DNA from 3 places in the Shewanella sp. POL2 genome. Region 3 is predicted to be linked to each of the others. Evidence: riboswitches for the same ligand, from Rfam matches in the RefSeq annotation. Region 3 holds a riboswitch; each other region holds the start of a gene.
The links. A riboswitch is a leader RNA that binds a small molecule or an ion and turns the genes downstream of it on or off. The one in region 3 is predicted to bind lysine.
Positions count from the first base shown of each region.

Region 1 (6,147 bases), on a different contig from region 3:
TTACTTTAAGGCGGCGATTTCGGGCGCGCCCGTCACCGATTGGCGCTTGTACGACACTCACTATACTGAGCGTTATCTTGCTCACCCCGCGAATAACGAGCAGGGTTACGAAGCCAGTAGCGTGTTCCCCTATGTGAAAAACTACCAGTCGGGGCTATTGATGTACCACGGTATGGCGGATGATAACGTGTTGTTTGAAAACAGTACTCGCGTGTATAAGGCGTTGCAGGACGAAGGTAAATTATTCCAGATGATTGATTATCCGGGGTCTAAGCATTCGATGCGCGGTGAGAAAGTGCGTAATCACTTATACCGCTCGCTGGCGGATTTCCTCGATAGACAGCTTAAAAGCGGCAAATAACTCAGCATTAGGTTGGCATTAATATCAGACTGGTATTTATGTCATAGTGGCGTTTTTTAAAAGAGTGGGGTAACGTCCTCACTCTTTTTTATTTTGTATGATTCTGAGTTAAGCCTATTTATTTAACAGTACGCTGCTTAGTTTAATCACAACACACTCAATACTTATCTGGCGCTTAATATTCCAGTTCACTGAGTTGTAATTTGGATTTCCAGTTTGCTTTAGCTAAAACCTTTTTTGCAGAGATAAAAAAACCAGATCCTAGGATCTGGTTTTTTATGGCGTTCAAACGGTAAGTTGAAGATTAGTCTTCTAAGTTACCGCAGAAACGGTAGCCTTCACCGTGAATGGTAGCGATGATTTCTGGCGTATCTGGCAAGCTTTCGAAGTGCTTACGAATACGACGGATAGTCACGTCAACAGTACGGTCGTGCGGCTTTAACTCACGGCCAGTCATCTTCATCAGTAGATCGGCACGAGTTAAGATTTTACCTGGGTTTTCAACAAAGTGCAGCATAGCGCGGAATTCGCTACGTGGCAGTTTGTAAGATTCACCCTGTGGGCTGACGAGAGAACGGCTGTTGATCTCTAGGCTCCAATCGTTAAAACGATAGTATTCTACAGAGCTCTTTTCTTCGACTTCATTGCCTGCGCTATTAACACGAGTCAGAAGGTTGCGAGCACGAATCGTCAATTCACGAGGGTTGAACGGCTTGGTAATATAATCGTCCGCGCCAATTTCAAGTCCAAGGATTTTGTCGACTTCGTTGTCACGGCCTGTTAAGAAGATCAGACCGATGTTGTTGATTTCACGTAATTCACGTGCCAACAACAGACCGTTTTTACCTGGTAGGTTAATGTCCATAACCACGAGGTTAATTTTGTTTTCCTGCATAGCCTTATGCATTTCTGCGCCATCATTGGCCTCAGTTACCACATACCCTTCTGCCTCGAAAATACTTCTTAGCGTGTTACGGGTAACGGCTTCATCTTCAACGATCAGAATGTGCGGATTTTGCATATTAAGTACCTAAATTTTAACCAATATTCTAACCATAAGAATCACTTACATCGGATTCTTATATTCATAAAATGTTGATACTTCCACTTACTGCTCTGTGCTTCAAAGGGAAGATCTTCACGGCTACACGTCAGGATGTATATAAGTGAACGTTTAAAGTGTAATACGATAAAACGTAACCAGTATCAACTTCGATAAGCAATAGTTAAAAATAGTTCCTTAACTATTGTTTTTTTAAAATGTTTAAATGATAAATCAAATGTAGAACACATTTTAAAAGATGTCTGGCCAGCATAAGGTGATTTCGCAGAGGAATCTAACAAACCCTTGTCAAGATTAAGCAAACTTAATGTTATCTGCTTAACTGGCCAATGACGACATTGTACTCGTTTTAGGCATTTGTTAACAAATGAAATGTTAACAAATTTCAGGCTGAGACGCTGATTTACCATGATATTTACTTTAGTCATTGATTAGTATAACTAATGTATTTTTAATTCTTGTGAGCCAGTTCACGCCTCTTTGGATTTTTTAGGCTCTCTGTTAAACTAGCGCGGGTTCATTTTTCGACTAGACTACCAATGGACAACATGACTCAAGATTTGTGGCAGCATTATCAAACGCCGTTGTTTTTGCTTACTCAAGCATTATCCTGTGATTTTTCCTTTGCTGTAATTACCGCCCATAATCCCGCTTCAACCCTCCTCACTCCCAGCCAAAACCGATTACTCGACCGCCAACTTCTACGTGAAATTGAATTATTAGGCAGTCCCTATCGTGCACTGATTGGGGCATCGCCAGATTTATCCCATATGGAGAAGAGCTGGGCCGTGTTTATTGATCGCAGCATGGCCTTGCAGTTGGGAAAAAAGTTTAATCAATACGCTATCTACATGGTGGAACAGGGCGAGGTGAGTTTAGTGCCTTGTACTTTAGCCGGGCAAACAGAGGTGTGTTTAGGTCGATTTAACGACTATGTGCGTTTGGTTTATGAGCTACCGGACTTGGTCACCTAACCGCGATTGACGCTTTTAATCGCTCCTCTGGCTAAGCTTTGCTGATCTCACGGCAAGGCTAGTTTGTTTTTCTTCTTTGCTAGATCTGATTGATTTTTCCCTATTCTCGTTTGGCATAAGTCGCAAACGTTTTAAATTCCCATTGTTTTTAAATGCGTTTATTGAATTTGTATATAGTGTGTGAAATTAGCATTGACTTCATTAGGGGTTTATTGCTACTTTTTTCGTCCCTTTCCGGCGGAAAGGAACAGAAGAGGAGCGTTAACTAGGTAGTCAGTCAGAGGAGCACAAACTCCAGCGATGATTGATGAGGGAGATTAACGCCGAGGCATAGATATGGTTGCTGCATGTTTATGTCGGTCGCTTAGGCTGAATCCTAACGATTGTCACCTGTAATTGGTGGAGAGCTTCTGGTGACGATTGCTGTTTCCCTTCTATTGGGGTGCGTATCATTGAGCACCAGGCTCTTCGAACGAAGTTAGTTCGGAGCGTAATCATGTTAGTTAATCAATATCTTATCCTAGTTTGTGCCGTGTCTTCTGCTTCTGCGGAGGTGCGCTAATGTCTCTTGTTGTCGCAAAATTTGGTGGTACTTCAGTCGCCGATTACGGTGCAATGAATCGCTGCGCCGATATCGTACTGGGCAATCCCGATTGCCGTTTAGTGGTGGTTAGCGCCTCCAGTGGCGTGACGAACCTGTTGGTTGAACTGACCCAAGAGTCAATAAACGACGATGGTCGCTTACAACGATTAAAGCAAATTGCGCAGATTCAATACGCTATCTTAGATAAACTCGGTCGCCCTAACGATGTTGCTGCCGCATTAGATAAGCTGTTAAGCCGTATGGCGGTATTAAGCGAAGCGCTGGCGTCCCAGCGCAGTAAGGCCACCATGGATGAGTTATTGTCCCTTGGCGAGCAGTGTTCGTCGGCATTATTTGCGGCGGTATTGCGCGAAAAAGGCGCCAACTCAAGTGCCTTCGATGTGCGCCGTGTGTTGCGCACCGACAGCCATTTTGGCCGCGCCGAGCCACAGGTTGAGCAAATTGCTTTGCTATCGAGTGAGCATTTACTGCCGCTGTTATCTGAGCAAGTGATTGTGACTCAAGGTTTTATTGGCTCAGATGAAGCGGGGCAAACCACAACTCTCGGCCGTGGCGGTAGCGACTATTCTGCGGCACTGTTAGCCGAAGCGTTAAAAGCCTCAGCGGTTGAGATTTGGACCGATGTGGCCGGGATTTATACGACCGATCCGCGCCTCGCGCCAAATGCCCATCCGATTGCCGAAATCAGCTTTAACGAAGCCGCCGAAATGGCGACCTTTGGTGCTAAAGTATTACATCCTGCGACGATTCTTCCGGCCGTGCGCCAACAAATTCAAGTGTTTGTCGGTTCAAGCAAGGAGCCTGAAAAGGGTGGCACTTGGATCCGCCATCAGGTTGAAGATGCACCCGTGTTCCGCGCGGTGGCGCTGCGCCGCGACCAGACGCTACTCAATCTGCACAGCCTACAAATGCTGCATGCACAGGGCTTCTTGGCTGAAACCTTTGCCACATTGGCAAGACACAAGATCAGTGTGGATTTGATCACCACCTCCGAAGTTAACGTATCGCTCACTCTAGATAAAACCGGCTCCGATTCAAGCGGACAAGGTTTATTAAGTGAAGCGTTACTGCAAGAATTATCGCAACATTGCCGCGTGCGCGTGGAGGATGGTTTAGCATTGGTGGCGATTATCGGTAATCGCATCGCTACGACTGCGGGTATTTGTCGCCGCGTGTTTGAAGTGCTCGAACCCCATAATGTGCGGATGATCTGCCAAGGTGCCAGCCCGCATAACTTGTGTGTGTTAGTAGCCGAATCCGAAGCGGCACAAGTGGTTAAAGCGTTGCACGAAAACTTGTTTGAAGGCGTTTAGTATGTTGCCGACAACATCGTCTCTGCAAATTGGGGAGCTTGCCGCAGGGCAGGCTCTGACGCTGCCGATTTATCACTTTAAGCCAAGTGGTCATGTATCTGGCCCTAAAGTGTATATTCAGGCTAATGTCCATGGTGCTGAGGTGCAAGGCAATGCGGTGATTTATCAATTGATGAAGCAGTTGGAAAATTGCCACATCTTAGGTGAGATTACCTTAGTGCCCTTGGCTAATCCGCTGGGGATTAATCAAAAAAGCGGTGAGTTTACATTGGGGCGTTTTGACCCTATCACTGGCGTAAACTGGAATCGTGAGTACTTAAATCACGCGATAGATTTACCCGCTTGGTACAGCGAGCATGCCGAGCTTAGCGATAGCGAACTTATTCAAGCATATCGCAGCACCTTGATTGAAGCTTGCCAGCAGCGGTTACGTAACGATTGGGGCGTGACCACGGGCCACAGATTGGCGGTTAGCTTACAGGCTATGGCCCATGCGGCGGATATAGTGCTCGATCTGCATACAGGGCCTAAATCCTGTAAACATTTGTATTGCCCTGAATATGATGTTGCAGCGGCGCAGTTTTTCACGATTCCTTACACACTGGTGATCCCCAATAGTTTTGGTGGCGCAATGGATGAGGCGGCATTTTGTCCTTGGTGGCAATTGAGTGAAGTGGCAAAAGCTCAGGGGCGGGATCTCAGTATCGCCGTTTCAGCTTTTACCTTGGAACTGGCGAGCCAAGAACGCATTTGCCTTGAGGATGCTTTAGTCGATGCTAAAGGCATTTTGGCCTATTTAAGCCATCGAGGGGTGATTGCCGAGCAAGTGGAACCCGTTAAGATGCCGCGTTTTGGCTGTTATCTTAAGGATTACAAAAAGTACCATGCGCCTATGGCGGGCTTGGTGGAATATGTGGCGCCCGTGGGAGAGCCGCTTGCGGCGGGTGAGACCTTAGTCAATCTGCTGCGACTCGACTTATATGGCAGTGAGCAGGAGCTGACGGCACTCAGTTTGCCCCAGGATTGTGTGCCTATACTCCATTTTGCTTCGGCGTCGGTGCATCAAGGCACAGAGCTCTATAAAGTCATGACCAATCTGTTTGAATTGCCATATTAACGGCAATCAGCAAAACAAAACGCCAATCTCGATATTGGCGTTTTTTATTAAAGTCTACAACCACTTAAAGCGATAGAAGAGCGCCATTTGCAGGGCAACCAGCGATATTAAAATGCCGCAGAAGGTCGCAAAAGCCCATGCGTTATCCGCACCGGGAATACCGCCGATATTGACCCCAAGCAAACCGGTTAAAAAGCCCAGCGGTAAGAAAATTGCCGAGACTAAGGATAAGAAATACAAGCGCTTGTTTAGCTGCTCCGATTGCTGGCTGAGTAACTCTTCCTGGGTCACATTGGCTCGGTCGCGCAGTGCATCTAAGTCTTCAATTGTGCGAATAAGCTTATCCGTGGTTTCGCGCATCTTAAGTTTTTCGGGCTCATTAAACAGCACAAATTGATCGGACAGCATCTTAGTGAAGGCTTCTTTCTGTGGGCCTAAATAGCGGCGCAAGGCTACGGTTTGTCGGCGTAGTTCGGCAATATCAGTACGTAAATCTTTAACATTGCCAGAAACAACTTGTTCTTCTAATTCTGAAAGTTGCTCCTCTAGCGTATCGATAAAATCGACTTTACGTGTAGTCAGTTTTTCACAAATGGCGAGGAGAAAATCTCCTGTGGTGGTGGGGCCTGTGCCTTCCATGATCAGTTCAGCCACATCTTTAACCGATTGCAGCTCGCGATCACAGGTGGAGATAATGCGCTGTCTATCGGCGTAA
Region 1 covers NZ_AKZL01000078.1:3,563-9,709, forward strand. Annotated here, with positions in the region: gene SHEWPOL2_RS17310 (S9 family peptidase) at 1-361, shown strand, start outside; gene arcA (two-component system response regulator ArcA) at 666-1,382, opposite strand; gene SHEWPOL2_RS17320 (DUF3293 domain-containing protein) at 1,964-2,398, shown strand; lysine riboswitch at 2,642-2,816, shown strand; gene lysC (lysine-sensitive aspartokinase 3) at 2,960-4,315, shown strand; gene SHEWPOL2_RS17330 (succinylglutamate desuccinylase/aspartoacylase family protein) at 4,317-5,432, shown strand; gene SHEWPOL2_RS17335 (zinc transporter ZntB) at 5,487-6,147, opposite strand, start outside.
Region 1: it holds a riboswitch for lysine, as region 3 does, so the genes downstream of both, lysC (lysine-sensitive aspartokinase 3) here and SHEWPOL2_RS12590 (Na+/H+ antiporter NhaC family protein) in region 3, are expected to answer to the same signal.

Region 2 (6,147 bases), on a different contig from region 3:
ACGAGCAGCAATAGCTTGCTGTTCTTCTGCTTCCATTGACTCACGCTCAACTAAAATTTTATCTAGTTTAGCCGCTAAATCACGCAGTTCTTCAACGCTAAGATCTTTTACCGCAGCTTTAAAACGACGACCGTGAGTTAATATCTCTAAAAATTCGCTCATATCTATTTTCGTCCCACTCTATTTTTATTACAGGATAATGGTGAACAACAGCTAAATGATAGAAACTAATATTGCTCGAATCAAATAAAATTATGCAATAAACAAAAATTAAATATTATTTAATTTTTGAACTTTTTATATATGGCAAATAAGTGTTCAAAAATGTGGCCAATACGACAGTCTTAAAAATGCAAACAAGCGTTTGACTTTGGTTGACGTTAACGTTAACAGGACGTAAAGTGGCTCTATCCTGCATTGGTGATCACCAATGTTTTGTCCATGTACATGAAAGTGTAGGAAGGAAGCCCTATGAAAGTATTGGTGCCTGTTAAGCGCGTAGTTGATGCCAATGTGAAGGTCAGGGTAAAAGCTGACAACACCAGCGTTGATACCGCAAACCTCAAAATGGCGTTGAACCCTTTTTGTGAAATTGCAGTAGAAGAAGCGGTTCGTTTAAAAGAAGCGGGCAGTGCTACTGAAGTAGTGGTCGTCAGCATCGGCAATAAAGCCGTTCAAGAACAATTGCGTACCGCATTAGCATTAGGTGCTGATCGCGCGATTCACATTGATACTGAAGAAGAGTTAGCACCAGTATCAATTGCCAAATTACTTAAAGCCGTACAAGAAAAAGAACAAGCGCAATTAGTGCTGTTTGGTAAGCAATCCATTGATGGTGATAATAACCAAACGGGCCAAATGTTTGCTGCATTAACGGATATGCCGCAAGCGACCTTTGCTTCAGCAATTAAAGTTGAAGGTAATTCACTTCAAGTTGCTCGTGAGATAGATGGTGGTATGCAAACCTTAAATCTACCGTTGCCAGCTGTGGTGACTGCGGATTTACGTTTGAATGAGCCACGTTATGCCTCATTACCTAATATCATGAAAGCCAAACGTAAGCCATTAGATGTGCTGACGGTAGCTGATTTAGGTGTGACGCTCAAAGCGCATCAAACGGTGATCAAGGTAACGCCGCCTGCTGAACGTAAGGCCGGTATTATGGTTGCGTCGGTAGCAGAGCTGGTTGAAAAGTTAAAGAATGAAGCGAAGGTGATCTAAATGGCCATTTTAGTATTAGCAGAACACGATAATGCGGCGCTGAAATTGGATACCGCTAAAGTTGTCACCGCAGCTCGTGCGATCGGCGGTGATGTACATGTATTGGTGGTGGGCCATCAATGTGGTGCAGTGGTGCAAGCTGCTCAAGCTCTACAAGGTGTCGCGCAAGTATTAGTCGCCGATAACAGTGCTTATGAAGCGCATTTAGCCGAAAACGTGGCTAAATTGCTGGTGGACTTAGCACCAAACTACAGCCATATTCTCGCAGCGGCATCGAGTGCGGGTAAAGACACGTTACCGCGTGTGGCAGCACTTTTAGATGTGGCGCAAATTTCGGAAGTGATTGGCGTGGTGAGTAGCGATACCTTTGTTCGCCCGATTTATGCGGGTAACGCCTTAGCGACAGTTCAAAGCCATGACGCTATCAAAGTGATGACAGTGCGTGCCAGTGCCTTCGATGCGGTGACACAGGGTAATAATGCTGCTGTAACTACCTTGGATAAAGTGTTTGAAGCCAAAGCTCAGTTTGTGTCTCAAGCGCTGACAGTTTCAGCACGTCCAGAGTTAGGTAATGCTAGCATTATCGTATCTGGTGGCCGTGGCATGGGCAGCGGTGAAAACTTCGGCATGTTAGAGCAACTGGCTGATAAGCTTGGTGCCGCAGTAGGAGCTTCGCGTGCGGCGGTTGACGCAGGCTTTGTTCCGAATGACTTGCAAGTCGGTCAAACTGGTAAAATTGTCGCACCTAACCTCTATATTGCAGTAGGTATTTCAGGCGCGATCCAACATTTAGCGGGAATGAAAGACGCTAAGGTGATTGTGGCTATCAACAAAGACCCTGAAGCGCCTATCTTCCAAGTTGCCGATTATGGCCTCGAAGCTGACCTGTTCGAAGCCGTTCCGCAGTTGATTGCAAGCTTAAGTTGATTTTATTTGTGAGCTAAGTCAAAGTAAGCGGCTTCGCGGTGGTAACTGCTTAGCCGCTTATGTTTTTATGAGCCTCACGCCCATGTATGGGCGTTCTTAGAAGTAGAGGCGCACCAAATATCAGTAGTGATCAGTAGGGTGATTCCGTTGATCGTTCACGAAAGGATTTGGTGCCGAAGTAGTTTGATTTATCACGATCAACTGCTGGGGTTGTGTCTAATAGGTACAACACTGCCATAGTATTTCCAGATACGGATATTAGGAATAGTTACTATGGAGCGCTACTGATAGGACAGGTGATCTTGGGTATCTATTGCCTTTTCCCACCAGTTCAGTCGCCCTCCATTCGTATTTTGACGAAGAAATAATCAATGACTGTAGTTAGTTATGCCGATTCGGCGCTTTCTTTGCTCCCGCCTGTGGTTGCAATTGTATTGGCGATTTTTACTCGCCGAGTGCTTCTTTCCCTCGGTTTAGGAATTGTGATTGGAGTATTATTGCTCAATCAATTTTCTCCTGTGGCCAGCGGTGAGTTTTTATTTAGCAGTGTAAAAGGACTTTTTTGGTCGGAAGATAGCGTAAATTCTTGGAATTTATACATTCTCGGTTTCTTGATTGTATTGGGGATGATCACCGCTCTAATTACTGTGAGTGGTAGTGCTCGGGCATTTGCTGATTGGGCAAGGTTACATATTCGTAATAAGCGCGATGCGAAATTACTGACGATGTTTTTAGGCTGTGTTGTTTTTATTGACGATTATTTCAATAGTTTAGTCGTTGGGTCTGTCGCAAGGCCTGTTACCGACCGTTACCATATTTCCCGCGCTAAGTTAGCTTATTTATTAGATTCTACCGCAGCACCAGTTTGTGTCATTTCACCGGTATCAAGTTGGGGCGCTTATATTATTGCGTTAATTGGCGGAATATTAACAGCACATGGTTTTGCGGACTCTGGTCATTTGAGTGTCTTTATTCAAATGATCCCTATGAATTTCTACGCAATTTTCTCTTTATTATTACTGCTTTGTGTGGCGTTTATGGGCTTAGATGTTGGCCCTATGCGTGAACATGAATTAAATGCCATGCGCGGTAATTTATACGATGAGACTAAAGGTTTACCGCCAGGTGCTAATGCTGATTTACCCGAAGCTGAAACAGGTAAAATCCTCGGGTTATTCCTACCTATCACAGTACTGGTATTTGCGACCCTGTATTTTATGATCGATAGCGGTGCTCAAGTATTAGCTAAAGAAGGCATTGAATTTAATATTATTTCTGCTTTCGAGAAAACCGATGTGAGTTCATCACTGTTCTTTGGTGCCCTGATTGGTTTAGCGGTTGCGCTGGTACTTAACTTAGTGCAAGGCGTTGAAAAATCAATGGTATTAAAAGGTGTAGTGCAGGGCGCTCGCTCTATGTTGCCTGCGATTTACATCTTGTTATTTGCTTGGACCATTGCAGGTGTGATCGGCCAGCTTGAAACCGGTAAGTTTATGGCTAGCCTAGCCACTGGGAATATTCCCTTTGCTTTCTTACCTGCATTAATGTTTGTGTTAGCGGGCCTGACTGCATTCTCTACTGGAACCAGTTGGGGTACGTTCGGGATTATGCTGCCGATAGCTGCGGATATGGCGATGGGCAGTCACACAGCCATGATGTTACCTATGCTGGCTTCGGTATTAGCGGGGGCGGTATTTGGTGATCATTGTTCACCGATTTCTGATACCACTATTTTGTCGTCGACGGGGGCCAGTTGCCATCATATCGACCACGTAGTGACGCAGCTTCCCTACGCCGTAATCGTTGCGCTGATCAGCATGATCGGCTACGTAGTGCTTGGCTTAACTGAATCGGTCAATGCGGGATTAGTGACTTGTAGCATATTGTTTGTATTGACGATTTTTGGTTTGCACATTAAATCCAAAAGTACGGCTTTATAAGTCCGTGATTTAACTTCGCTCTTATATTGAGAATGTGAAACAAATCAGCCAGCAACTATGCTGGCTGATTTTTATCTACTCAGTATCTAAAATTACTGAGTCTGATTGAGTCCACGGCGGTTGAGTAAACCTTCAGTGGTAGGCTCTTGGCCGCGGAAGTTCTTGTAAGCTTCCATTGGTGCAATACTGTTGCCCACTTCGCGAATGGTCTTACGGTATTTCATGCCGATCTCACGGTTTAGGCCGCCTTGGGTTTGCACATAGGCAAAGGCGTCAGCCGCTAAAATTTCACTCCACATATACGCGTAGTAACTTGCTGAGTAACCACCTGGGAAGGCGTGGGCAAAGTAAGTTGACTTATAACGTGGCGGTACAGCGGTGATATTTAAGCCGTGCTTTTTCAGCGCATTAGCCTCAAAGGTCGCTACATCTTGCTGTGGAGCGTCTGGGCTTAATGAGTGCCATTCCATATCCACTAGCGCCGCAGCCATATACTCTAACGTATCGAAGCCTTGGTTAAAACTGCCGGATTTTAACAGTTTTTGCAGTAACTCATCAGGGATAGGCTTGCCTGTTTCGTAGTGTTTGGCGTAGTTGGCTAACACTTTAGGGTGGGCCGCCCAATCTTCTTCGAAAGTCGATGGAAATTCCACAAAGTCACGGGATACCGAAGTCCCAGAAAGACTTGGGTAAGTCACTTTGGAGAACATACCGTGGGTACCGTGGCCCATTTCGTGGAACATCGTGGTGACTTCGTTATAGCTGACGAAGGTCGGTTGGCCATCAGGCGCCTTTTTAATGTTCATCACGTTAACTACGACAGGCTTAGTACCTTCGAGGAAGGATTGCCCTACAAACGAGCTCATCCATGCGCCACCGCGTTTGCCTTCACGGGCAAAGTAATCAGCATAGAAAATCGCCATGCTTGAGCCATCGGCATCAAACATTTCATAGGCTTTCACATCTGGGTGGTATACAGGCAAATCTGGACGTGGTTTTAACGTCACGCCATACAACTCTTTAAGCGTATAGAACACGCCGTCTTCGAGGACGCGGTTAAATTCGAAGTAGGGACGAATGCTATTGGCATCAAGAGCGTATTTTTCTTGGCGGACTTTCTCTGCGTAAAACTCCCAGTCCCATGGTGCGAGCTCAAATTTGCCACCAGTCTTGTTGATCATCGCTTGGATATCGGCCGCTTCTTTCTCTGTGTTGGCGACTACGGCTGGCACCATAGAGCCAAACATGCTGTAAACCGCTTCTGGCGTTTTTGCCATTTGCGGTGCAAGGCGATAGCTAGCCCAGTTCTCATAACCTAAGAGAGCGGCACGTTCGGCACGTAATTGCGCTAGACGAGACACTAAAGATGCGGTTTCGTTTTCACCCGTTAAGCCACGGTTAGCCGAGGCTTCCCAAATGCGTTGGCGCAGTTCACGGTTCTCTAAAGAGGCGAGTATTGGCTGGCGAGTAGTGTTGGTGATATTGATTAAGTACTTACCTTCATGGCCTGCTGCCTTGGCATCGTTTGCTGCCGAGGTGATTTCGCTGTCACTTAGGCCCGCCAGTTGTTCTTTGCTATCGACAACAATAGCGATTTCTTTGGTTAAGCGTAGTAAACGTTGAGAGAACTCGTTGGTCAGTGTTGATTGTTCTTCATTTAGGGCGCGGATTTTTACCTTCTGCTCATCGGTCAGCTTAGCGCCAGCCATGATAAAGCGCTGGTGATACACCTCAACCAAACGTACCGCTTCAGGCGTTAAACCTAAGTTATTGCGGTCGTTATAAATGGCTTCAATACGAGCGAATAGCGCAGGATTAAGGTTGATGTTATCCGAGTGAGCAGCCATTTTGGGGGCCATTTCACCTTGGATTTTACGCAGGGCTGGATTGCTGTTCGAACCTGCGAGGTTGTAAAACACGCTCGATGCACGGTTGAGCAGGGCGCCGCTTTTTTCCATGGCGACAATTGTGTTATCAAAGGTCGGCGCAGCAGGATTGTTAGCAATCGCTAAAATTTCTTGATACTGCTCTTTAATACCTTGTTCTAAAGCGGGCTGAA
Region 2 covers NZ_AKZL01000035.1:28,012-34,158, forward strand. Annotated here, with positions in the region: gene SHEWPOL2_RS11300 (H-NS family nucleoid-associated regulatory protein) at 1-162, opposite strand, end outside; gene SHEWPOL2_RS11305 (electron transfer flavoprotein subunit beta/FixA family protein) at 472-1,221, shown strand; gene SHEWPOL2_RS11310 (FAD-binding protein) at 1,222-2,148, shown strand; lysine riboswitch at 2,244-2,440, shown strand; gene SHEWPOL2_RS11315 (Na+/H+ antiporter NhaC family protein) at 2,520-4,088, shown strand; gene SHEWPOL2_RS11320 (M3 family metallopeptidase) at 4,181-6,147, opposite strand, start outside.
Region 2: it holds a riboswitch for lysine, as region 3 does, so the genes downstream of both, SHEWPOL2_RS11315 (Na+/H+ antiporter NhaC family protein) here and SHEWPOL2_RS12590 (Na+/H+ antiporter NhaC family protein) in region 3, are expected to answer to the same signal.

Region 3 (6,147 bases):
TAAAAAAGCGGGCATTATGGGTTAGTGGCGTGGTTAAGCTGGCCGCCTTACCTTCTGTATCTTGTAACTGGTAATCCAGCAGCAATCGTGCCTGCAACACTTTACGAGTTTCGAAACCATCGTTGAGGTGTGAAGTAGAAATAATCTGATACTCGCGCGAAGCGGGTATACTTGCTGACTTATCAGAAACCTGATTATCGCAAGCCGTTAACCCAAGCGTGAGCGTGACAGTGGTACAAAGTACCCTGCATATCCCTATAGCCATTTGAACTCCATTGGTAACTTATGTTATTGAAATGTAATGATATTAATGTGTTGTTTGGCGACATTATACACAAAAATACCCCTAGGGAATAAAAAGCTCACGCCAATTTGGGCGCATGGTCAACCATAAATTGGCTATTGATGAGTGGAGAATTATTAAATGGGCGGCATAAAGCTAATTGCCCTGATAAGCTCTCATCCTTTACTCTTGGTAAGGCCGCTAGATAACTCACAAGCTAGGGAATATAAACCAGTGGTTAGCTTGTTTAATGGAGAAAGAACGATGAGCCCAGATCATAAGCCAGAACTAACCACACCACCTTTCCCTGTCATTCCTCAGGAAGCCTTTGACTGGTATGACGAATATGCCCACGGCATTATCGACCGCCGTGAGTTTATGGCTCGCCTTGCGGGCCTTGTGGCACTGGGTTTTACCATGACCACGCTGACGGGCGCACTAATGCCTAATTACGCCTTAGCCGAGCAAGTCTCCTTTAACGATCCCAGCATTCAAGCCAGTTATGTAAAGTTTCCATCTCCCGATGGTTATGGTGAAGGCCGCGGTTATTTAGTCTTGCCAAACGCGTTGCTGATCCCAGGCCAAAAGGCGGGCGATCCTAAGACCTTAGATCTCAGTAAAAAAGCCCCTGTGGTATTGGTGGTGCACGAAAATCGTGGCTTAAATCCCTATATCGAAGATGTGGCTCGCCGCTTAGCGGCCAAGGGGTATATCGCCTTTGCCCCAGATGCGCTTTACAGCCTTGGTGGATATCCTGGTAATGATGATGCGGGCCGCGCCATGCAAGCTAGCCTTGATAGAGCCAAAATCGAGCAGGACTTTATCGCCGCCGCGCGCTTTTTAAGGTCGCACCCGCAGAGTAATGGCAAACTCGGTGCCGTCGGTTTCTGCTTTGGTGGCTATATCGTCAATATGCTCGCCGCCACCATTCCCGATGAGCTAGCGGCGGGTGTGCCTTTTTATGGCACACCCGCAGCAACTGAGCTGCGCAGCCGCGTGAAAGGCCCACTGATGTTGCAATTTGCCGCTTTAGATCAACGGATTAACGATACATGGGCCGAGTATGAAGCCCAGCTAAAGGCTAATAAAGCCGATTACGTCGCTTATCTTTACCCGAATGTGAATCATGGTTTTCATAATGACTCCACCGCCCGTTATGATGAGCCAACGGCTGAGCTCGCATGGACAAGAACCTTAGATTTTTTTGGTAAACATTTACTCGTATAAGTCCATTTGGCGCTATTGCAACGCTTGATGGGCTGATGTTTCTTGTGTTACCAACTTGTAGGTGATTCATTGTTTTATACGCGAGTGGGATCAAAATACTTGCTATCGGTTCCCATCTCGCTAGAATGCCCGCTCGAATACCTTTAAGTAGAGGCGCGCTGCCTATGACTACTTGTGCGGAGGGTGATGCCGCAGATGTACAAGGAAAGGAGTCAGCGCCGAAGTAGCCAGGTCATCAAACCGAGCTGCTGGTTTTGCATCAAATAGGTGCAAGACTGCCATAGTCATCCACTATGGAGCGCTACCTGAAGGGGCTGAGGAGTAATACCTCCCTATAGGTTTTGTTTCTTTATCCTCTCGGTAGATCTCCACCCGTTTTTTGGTGAAAAGAGATCATGGACATTAGTCATTTTGCTGACTCAGGTTGGTCAGTGCTTCCCCCTTTATTAGCCGTCGCCTTGGCGATCATCACTCGTCGCGTACTGTTATCCCTTGGCGTAGGGATTGTGGCCGGCAGTTTGTTACTCAATCAGTTTTCTCCCCTTGATTCATTGCACTATATGTTCAATACCGTGCTGAAGATTTTTTGGGTCGATGGCGCACTTAATCGCGACAATATCAATATGTTGCTGTTTATGTTGCTGCTTGGTGGACTCATTAGTCTGATGACGGTTTCTGGCGCCACCCGCGCCTTTGCCGAGTGGGCAGCTAAGCGCGCTAAGACCCGTCGCGGCGCGAAAGGCTTAACTGGGGTGATGGTGTTTGCGTTTTTTATTGACGACTTTTTTCATAGTTTGTCGGTTGGCGCTATTTGCCGTCCGGTGACCGATCGCTTTCAAATCTCCCGCGCCAAACTGGCTTATCTTTTAGATTCTACCGCTGCGCCCGTGTGCGTATTGATGCCCATCTCCTCTTGGGGCGCTTATATTATCGCGCTTATCGGTGGCATTATGGCCGCCCACGGCATTAGTGAGCAAAGCCCAATCTCAGCCTTTGTTGAGATGATCCCGATGAATCTCTATGCCGTGTTTACCCTGTTGATGGTGCTGGTGGTGATTATCTTTCAAATGGATATCGGCCCAATGCGTAAACATGAAGCATGGGCGCTGGAAGGGAAGCTTTGGGATCCGACTAAGCCTCGTCCAATCGGCTTAGATATGGAAAGCCCTGAAGAAAGTAACGGTGGCATGATCGATATGGTATTGCCGATCCTAACCCTCACCGGCGCGACCGTGTATTTTATGATTTCCTCTGGTGCGGCAGTATTGGATGAAAAAGAGCTGCCATTTAGCGTACTTGGCTCCTTTGAAAACACCAATGTGGGCTCCTCGCTAGTGTATGGCGCGCTGTGCAGCTTAGCGGTGTCAATTCTGCTTGCGCTGCGGTTAAAATTGGGTGCTAAAAACTGGCTTAAAGCCGCCCCGCAAGGCGTGATGGCCATGCTACCCGCCATTAATATTTTGCTGTTTGCCTGGGCGATTGGTGCGGTTGTTCGCGATGTTGAGACTGGCAAATATCTGGCCTCCCTCGCCAACGGTAACTTGCCAATTGAAGTGTTGCCTGCGGTGGTGTTTGTGTTGTCCTGCGCCATGGCATTTGCTACCGGAACCAGTTGGGGCACCTTTGGTATTATGTTGCCACTGGCTGGCGACATGGCCGCTGCCAGCGATATCGCGTTAATGCTGCCAATGCTTGCCGCAGTGCTCGCGGGTTCAGTGTTTGGCGATCATAGCTCGCCGATTTCCAGCACCAGTATTTTGTCGGCCACGGGGGCAGGTTGCCACCATATTGACCATGTGATGACCCAGCTACCCTATGCGTTAGCCATCGCCTTTGGCGCCACCTTAGGCTATTTGGCCATGGGGATTATGCATTCAACCTTAGCTGGATTCGCCGTAAGCGCCCTGTGGTTTGTGCTCTTCACTGCTTATCATCTGCGTAAAACGAAAAATCAGCCTTTGTTAGCTACGGCATAAGGCACTTTTACACGCTATCAACTAGGGGCCTATGGGCCCCTTGGTTTTTTGTGGGCTTGAGTAAGCCTGCATCCGTTCAAATAAACTTAAGTCATCACTTAACTATCTAATTTGTAATGTGAAAGTGGTAGACAGATGTTCAGCACAACGTTATCTTAGGTTTTTAACAAGGATGAAACTTAATCGTGACCTCGATTCAGTTCACTTGCATCAGGAAGATGTGTCTTTATTTCGCAAGAACACCTCCTGAACAATATGCGATAAGACTCTAGGTGCTAGGTGCTAGGTGCTAGGTGCTAGGTGCTAGGTGCTAGGTGCTAGGTGCTAGGTTCTAGATTCTAGATTCTAGATTCTAGATTCTAGATTCTAGATTCTAGATTCTAGATTCTATAAAAGCATTACAGCAGTGCAATCCCTTGGCTAATGGGTGTTGGCCAAGTGCGGTAGCCATGGAAAGATTTTTGTCGGTTCACAAAGTAGTGAACTGGTTATTTAGCGGCCTTTCGGCCGAGGTGAATCAAGGTCGTGGGTCTTCAACCCACACCCGACCAAGAGGGGATCAACAGCAATTCCCTCTTGGATCTCCCTTGCCGCCCCTAACGGAGTTGAAAGCCCCTTGGGCATTAAGCGTTCTTATGCTATCGCGTCAGACGCTCGTCCCTGATTCGACTGACGCTATCTCGGCATCCATGCCTCGCTCACGCAACGAACGCAAATGCCCTGCGGCAACTCCGAGGGGGTGGTGTATTCCTTCGGCTCAGGTGTTATAGGTCGATTGTTAAGGCATAAAAGTGCCTGTCCAATTTTTTTAACCTCAGTGTCAGTTATAAACAATGAAAGTTATACCTATCCGAATATTTTAAATAATTTAATAAAATCAAATAAATGGATGTTATGATATGAAATATGCACTTGTACCCCTTTTGTGTTTATGTCTTTCAGCATGTGGTGGCGGTGGTGGAGATTCTTCAGCAGAAACACCTACCCCACCTCCTGTCACCAAAGATCCCTTGTCTAAATTTATCAATATTAAAGACCAATATGCAGGTATTGAGTCTGCAGCTCCATTGAATACAGAAACATTAGGCCAAGTGTACAAGTACATCTTTACACTCATTCCTGAATTACTACCGGACTATAACGATCAAAGTGGCGAACTGGGTTCGACTTGCTCTGGTGGTGGAACGATTAAAATTTCGAATGGAAGCTCAGATAAAGAAAAAAATATTGCTTTCACTAATTGCGTTGAAGATGGTATGACAACTAACGGTAAAGCTACTGTGAGAGCAAACCGATTTTCCACCGATGGAATACTTATTGATAGTACCGTGATTTTTGAGGATGTTGATGTAAAAGGTACTTTAGGTCACAGTTTACTTGCTGGTACTGCACAATATGTAGAGCAGGACTTAACTTGTGCAAAAACTGAAGCAACATATAATTTAATGTTTTCAGATGTAAATAATAAAAAACAAATCTTATTTTCAAATTTTAAATTTATTAGAACTGGTAATGAGATGGTGTTATGTGGAAATGATGGTTTTAGGATACAAGGTCGCGTATTCGATTCATCTTTAGGGTTCTGGGATGTCCAAACGAATGAATTATTTAAACTTAACACTATGGTACATGCCTATGAAGAAAGTGGTGAGTTTGTTGTTAGGGGAAGTAACAGTAGTCAAGCTACATTTTCAGTTGAATTCTATAAGGAGTTAAGAGGAAACATAATCTCTAATTACACCTATTATAAAATTATGCTACATAGTGGCATGGTAAATAAAGAATATGCTTTTTTAAAGGAATACTATAAACCCTCCATATTGACCTCATTTGAGGATGCGGATAACGATGGAATAACTAATGGTTGGGAGTTGGCTTTTGGTTTAAATCCAACATCGGCTTTGGATGCGACTCAAGATTTAGATGGTGATGGCTTTACAAATTTGCAAGAGTTCTTATCTTTTGGTCATCCTAACGATAAAAAAATACTTCCTAAAATTGCTGATCTCGGAGTTACTTTATCCCATGAAACCCAAGGCTATTCTAAAAAAATTATCGTAAAAGCTGAAGTCGAAAGTGATGTAAAATCAACTGACAGCGGAACAGTGTTGACGACCTACTCAACATCTCTTCCTGTTTATTTTGATAGCGATAGTTATGCTCATTCCAATTTTTGTACTTTAACAGATAATCGGCTCGAACTGACCTGTAAATGGGATAATATATCACCAGGATATAAAGCTGTTCAAGAGATCTATTTAAATGCTGACACAGCAAATGGAGCAGAGATTAAAAGTGTTATCACTGCAAAAATACAGCATCTTGGACATGATGAGGATTTGTCGAATAACCAAGCAACAATTGATGTTGCAAGACATGCTGCTGATGTATCTTATCGATTGTGGATTGATAACCGTCAAGAGTATATGATGGAATTAGTTGGTACTTCACAAAAGCTAGCGTTTACAATTCATCAGCAAGAATCTAAATTTGGTGGCTTTGATCCTGTGACCGGCAATAAAATTAGACTGGACATACCGGAAAATATCACATTATTAAGTGCCGAATGTGTTAATAGCCATGAAAAGTATAGTTGTTTGGTTGGAAACGAAATTGTTTTTAAAGACTATCAATGGGCTTATAGTTTTACACTTGATATTA
Region 3 covers NZ_AKZL01000042.1:151-6,297, reverse strand. Annotated here, with positions in the region: gene SHEWPOL2_RS12600 (hypothetical protein) at 1-265, opposite strand, end outside; gene SHEWPOL2_RS12595 (dienelactone hydrolase family protein) at 548-1,510, shown strand; lysine riboswitch at 1,651-1,822, shown strand; gene SHEWPOL2_RS12590 (Na+/H+ antiporter NhaC family protein) at 1,906-3,486, shown strand; partial or broken gene SHEWPOL2_RS12585 (hypothetical protein) at 4,386-6,147, shown strand, end outside.